Linked DNA regions of Parabacteroides timonensis. The protein of the gene in region 1 interacts with the protein of each later gene in a pairwise test. Links are inferred from orthologs where the notes say so. Each region holds a gene or a part of one and is shown in the gene's direction. Other genes may lie near its edges.

Region 1 (2,917 bases):
GCAATCAACGACATCAACAGTGAACTGGACGACAAGGAAATCGACTCATGGATACGCCTGACTCGTGTATTGACACACGAAATCATGAATTCCGTTACCCCGATTACCTCCCTGAGCGACACGTTACTCTCTTTACATGAAGATGCCGATAGTGAAATACGTAATGGGTTGGAAGTGATCAGTACGACCGGTAAGACGCTGATATCATTCGTAGAGTCTTATCGCAAATTCACGCACATACCAACCCCGGAACCTTCGTTGTTCTATGTGCAGAAATTCGCAGAAAGAATGATAAATCTGGCACGCCATCACAACAATTATCCTAATATAACGATTAATATAAGTATAGAACCGGCCGACCTGATTGTTTATGCCGACGAAAACCTGATCACTCAGGTTGTTTTGAATCTGCTGAAAAACGGAATGCAGGCAATAGGCAGAGAACAGCCGGACGGACATATCGAACTGAAGGCTTATTGTAATCCGGATGAATCCGTAATCATCGAAGTCAGCAATAACGGTCCGGTTATCCCACCGGAAGAAGCTGAACATATATTTGTTCCGTTCTTTACTACCAAGGAAGGCGGAAGCGGTATCGGACTTTCTATCTCGCGGCAGATCATGCGGCTTTCAGGAGGTAGCATTGCTTTAAAGAGCAATCCGGCTATAAACCGAACGTCGTTCGTTCTGACATTCCCCTAAAGGAATTCGATGCAACGCTGCATCGACATCAAGTGTAACGTTGCACTTGACCTCAATACAAAATGATAACAAAAAGATAAGACTAAAAATGAAACTTCTAGACAAACTCAAAATCAATCACAAACCGCGCTCCGGCGGATTAGACTTACTGAAATACATTGGCCCCGGCCTACTGGTCACCGTCGGCTTCATCGATCCCGGAAACTGGGCGACCAACCTGGCAGCCGGTTCTGAATTCGGATATGCCCTGTTATGGGTAGTTACCTTTTCTTCCATTATGCTGATCATCATCCAGCACAACGTGGCCCACCTCGGAATCGTAACCGGACTGTGCCTGTCGGAAGCAACCAACAAATACCTGCCCCGTACACTCAGCCGCCCTATCCTCGGCTCTGCTATGTTGGCCAGTATATCCACTTCACTGGCGGAGATACTGGGTGGAGCTATCGCCCTGCGTATGTTGTTCAGTATGCCGATCAAGATCGGAGCAGTCATTATTACCCTGGCCTGCCTGATCATGTTGCTCAGCAACACATACAGTAAAATAGAACGTTGGATTATCATGTTCGTCTCCATCATCGGACTGTCGTTTCTTTATGAACTGGCATTGGTAGACGTTCATTGGGGAGAAGCCATACAAGGGTGGGTAAAGCCTTCGTTTCCACCGAATTCCATGTTGATCATCATGAGTGTACTCGGTGCCGTGGTTATGCCGCATAACCTCTTCCTGCACTCGGAGGTGATCCAGAGTCGTGAATGGAACCTCGAAGACGAGTCTGTGATCAAGAAACAATTGAAATACGAGTTTTACGATACACTTCTTTCGATGGTGATCGGCTGGGCTATCAACTCGGCTATGATCATCCTGGCCGCCGCCACTTTCTTCAAAGAGAAAGTAACGGTCGACGAACTCGACCAGGCACAACAGCTATTGGTTCCTCTCGTTGGAAGTAATGCCGGTGTTATCTTTGCAGCAGCCCTGTTACTGGCAGGCATCTCATCCACCATCACATCCGGTATTGCAGGAGCTTCCATCTTTGCCGGCTTTTACGGGGAAGCATATAATCACAAAGACTTACACTCCAAGTTAGGAGTTATCCTGTCGTTCGTTCCGGCATTGCTTATTATTTTTGTGATCGGCGACCCGTTCAAAGGATTGATCCTTTCACAGATGCTACTGAGCGTACAGTTACCAATCACAGTCTTTACACAGGTATATCTTACCTCGAGCAAGAAAGTGATGGGTGTATACGTCAATTCACGTTCGACCACCATCCTTCTCGTATTATTGGGAACGTTGGTTACGGTATTGAACATTGCCTTGTTGATCAGTTTGTTTTAACGAAATATTTATTTCTGACAACTTCAAAAACTCCCGGCAGAATGGAGATAAAGATGATAAGGACAATCAAAAGTTCCAGATTCTTCTGAACGATCTCCATTCCGCCGAAAAAATAACCGGCATACGAAAAGAGAACCACCCAGATCACCCCTCCTATCACATTGTATGAAGCAAAATGCCGGTAACTCATATGTCCCATACCGGCTACAAACGGAGCAAAAGTCCTTACAATAGGGACAAAACGTGCCAGAATAATTGTCTTACCTCCGTGCTTTTCATAAAATTTATGTGTCTTCTCCAGATAACTTTGTTTAAATATCTTTGAGTTAGGATTACTAAACATTCTCTCCCCGAACAGCCTGCCTATTATATAGTTAGAGGCATCTCCCAGTACTGCCGCAACGATCAAAACACCTACAATAAGATGCACATTCATCGGGTTACCCGGCAAAGCAGCTAAAGCTCCGGCCACAAATAACAATGAATCGCCAGGAAGAAAAGGAGTTACTACCAGTCCTGTTTCACAAAAAATGATCAGGAATAAAATGGCATATATCCAAATACCATAAGTCGATACAAGTGCTGCCAGATGAGCGTCGATGTGCAGTACAAAATCAACCAGAAGATTGAAGTATTCCATACGGATGTATTATAATCTGTTCGATAAAATTAAGCCACAAATATAGGAAAAAACTTGTATCGCTATGTAGCAAGTAAAGAAATCGCTACCTTTGCTCCGTTAAAAAGAAATAACATATTTATAACAGATATGAGCGATATCAGAACGAACGAAGAAGAAGGCAAAAAGAGCCTGAATTTTATTGAAGCAAATGTTGAGAAAGATTTAGCAGAGGGTAAAAACGGAGGACGCGT
Region 2 (2,850 bases), 1.1 Mb from region 1 along the record:
CATTCCCAGATGATACGTCCGGGTACAAATGCCTGGTCGATCATACGAAAACCGAACTGCAACAGATATTCAGCTTCCGCTTCCGCTGCGGAATTACCCAGGAACGGGAAAGATTCCATCTTGCTTTGAGTGAAATTATAGCGGTAGATGGGTTCTTTGTTTACCAGGATTACATTCGTTCCTTTGAAATTTGGGTTTTTGTCAAAGAAATAAAATGTCTGTATCAGGATATCCGGTTGAGCTATATCAAGCACCATCCCTTTTTTTGTCAGTTCTTTTTCGATGCATTCGTTAATCACTGTTTCCAGTTTGCGGTTGTTTTCGTCGATCGCAGCAAAAGCAAATGTTTTGAATTTACTGAAATTGACAGAGTCGGGTGTAACTACTGTTTTGAAAGGGCATGTAAAAGTCCGTTCGCCGGTTGTCTCCAGGCTATACATTGAGAAGGCGGATGCCAGCTGATCTTCCATTATTGAATTGATCTTTTTACAGTCTTTCTTTACCATTACCTGTTTGGTCGGAACGGAAAGATTACTGATCGTGAGGATCACTTCATTTTTACCTGCCGGATTGAATAGTTCGGCAATCTCCTGAGGGGATACTTCCGTTGTGGCTACTCCGTCTATCGCTTCTATCACATCACCTTGTTTTACCCCGGCCAACTCTGCAGAAGAATAGGGTATTATTCCCGTTATTACGGGTTTATCTTTCCCCCAGTTTTTACTTTGGCTGATATCATATGTAAATCCTAATCTGCAAATGGATGCATTCCGGTTCTGGGCATAGCCGGTCATAAATACAAACAACAGTAATATGGATAAAATAATTCTCTTCATAACGTCAGAAATTCTATTATTAGTATTAATAATGCCTGTTTAAATCTAAATATACAGGCAAAGGTAAAGATATTTTTGTTGTCTATGAATAGTTGGCAGCATATTTGATGTTATTCCAGTGCATGACAACAGGAATAACTTTATCGATACACCTCGTGTTGGTAGATAAGGTGAGTTGTATATGGCTGACAATTAGGTAATAATAAAAATATTAAGATAGTTATGAGCAAGATGAATTTTAACGGAAAGAAAGAAACATCTGAAAAAGATGAGCGTTTGAATCAGGAAGATGCGACAAATTTGCAGCACGAACAGGAAAATGCGGCAGAAGAAACTGCACAGACTGACAATGTGACCGAAGAACTGGATGAGTTGAAGAAGAAGTATAACGAACTGAATGACTCTCACCTGCGTCTGATGGCTGAATTTGACAATTATCGTAAACGCACATTGCGTGAAAAGGCCGATCTGATCAAGAATGGTGCTGAAGCTGCTTTGAAAGGATTGCTTCCAGTTGTCGATGATTTTGAACGTGCATTACAAAATATCCGTAACTCAGACGATGTTGAAGCTGTAAAGGAAGGAGTAGAACTTATCTATTCGAAGTTTATGGCTTATCTGGCCCAGCAGGGTGTAAAAGCCATAGAGGCGGTAGGACAACCTTTCGATACCGAAATGTTTGAAGCTGTGGCTACTATTCCTGCTCCGGAACCTGGCCTGAAAGGAAAAATCCTCGATTGTATCCAGACCGGTTATACTTTAAATGACAGAGTGCTGCGTCACGCTAAAGTAGTAGTAGGAGAATAAGCAACGTGCTAACGGGCAAATAACAACAATACAAAGATGGCTAAAAGAGATTATTATGAAGTGCTGGAGGTAGAAAGAACTGCCACAGTAGAAGAAATTAAGAAATCATATCGGAAAAAAGCGATTCAGTTCCACCCTGACAAGAACCCTGGTGACAAGGAGGCTGAGGAGAAATTCAAGGAAGCAGCCGAAGCATATGATGTATTGAGCGATCCTCAGAAACGTCAACGCTACGACCAGTTCGGACATGCCGGAGTAGGAGGTGCTTCTCAGGGAGGTGGCTTTGGTGGAGCCGGAATGTCAATGGAAGATATCTTCTCTCAGTTTGGAGACATCTTTGGTGGACATTTCGGTGGCTTTGGCGGTTTCGGTGGTTTTGGAGGAGGTTCTCGTGGAGGCCGCCGGGTGAACCGTGGATCGGATTTGCGTGTGAAGGTAAAACTGAACCTGAAAGAGATTGCTAACGGAGTTGAAAAGAAGATAAAGGTTAAGAAATATGTTCCTTGTAGCAAATGCCACGGGAGTGGTGCTGAGGATGATCATAGCAGCAAAACCTGTGATACATGCCATGGTAGTGGTGTAGTAACACGTGTTGCCAATACGATCCTGGGGCAGATGAAGACGCAGTCTACTTGTCCGACTTGTGGGGGTGAAGGAAAGATCATCACAAAGAAATGTAGTGAATGTAACGGTGAAGGTATCATGCGTGATGACGACATCATTACAATCAATATTCCGGCTGGTGTTGCAGAAGGAATGCAACTGTCGATGAGCGGTAAAGGAAATGCTGCCCGTCATGGAGGTGTAAACGGTGACCTGTTGATCCTGATCGAAGAAGAGCCGCATCCGGAATTGATCCGTGATGAGAACGATTTATTATATAATCTGTTACTCAGCGTACCTCAGGCTGCCTTGGGAGGAAATGTTGAAGTTCCAACTATTGATGGTAAGGCGAAGGTGAAAATCGAACCGGGTACACAACCGGGTAAGGTACTTCGTTTGCGGAACAAAGGACTTCCTTCGGTGAACAGTTACGGGACAGGCGACTTGTTGGTTAATGTAAGTGTATATATCCCGGAAACGTTGTCCGCATCAGAAAAAGAAACATTGACCGGTTTGGAAAACTCACCTAACTTCCAGCCGAACCGTACGATGAAAGAGAAGATATTCAGCAAATTTAGACATATGTTCGATTGATTTCTTTCAA

What was found. The genes of interacting proteins can lie anywhere in the genome.
Region 2: the proteins of BQ7394_RS14185 (region 1) and BQ7394_RS09575 interact in binary tests that used the Escherichia coli proteins (3 or more experiments, as listed by UniProt). The link is inferred for Parabacteroides timonensis from one-to-one orthologs.

The regions. Positions count from the first base shown.
Region 1 is NZ_LT669941.1:1,634,210-1,637,126, forward strand. It holds BQ7394_RS14185 (Nramp family divalent metal transporter), read left to right. Parts: upstream 1-790; coding sequence 791-2,044; downstream 2,045-2,917. Other genes in the region: BQ7394_RS14180 (sensor histidine kinase), read left to right, coding at 1-702; BQ7394_RS14190 (DedA family protein), read right to left, coding at 2,031-2,684; BQ7394_RS14195 (glutamine--tRNA ligase/YqeY domain fusion protein), read left to right, coding at 2,814-2,917. UniProt on the Escherichia coli protein: H(+)-stimulated, divalent metal cation uptake system. Involved in manganese and iron uptake. Can also transport cadmium, cobalt, zinc and to a lesser extent nickel and copper. Involved in response to reactive oxygen.
Region 2 is NZ_LT669941.1:497,976-500,825, forward strand. It holds BQ7394_RS09575 (nucleotide exchange factor GrpE), read left to right. Parts: upstream 1-1,058; coding sequence 1,059-1,643; downstream 1,644-2,850. Other genes in the region: BQ7394_RS09570 (DUF4136 domain-containing protein), read right to left, coding at 1-836; dnaJ (molecular chaperone DnaJ), read left to right, coding at 1,680-2,840. UniProt on the Escherichia coli protein: Participates actively in the response to hyperosmotic and heat shock by preventing the aggregation of stress-denatured proteins, in association with DnaK and GrpE. It is the nucleotide exchange factor for DnaK and may function as a thermosensor.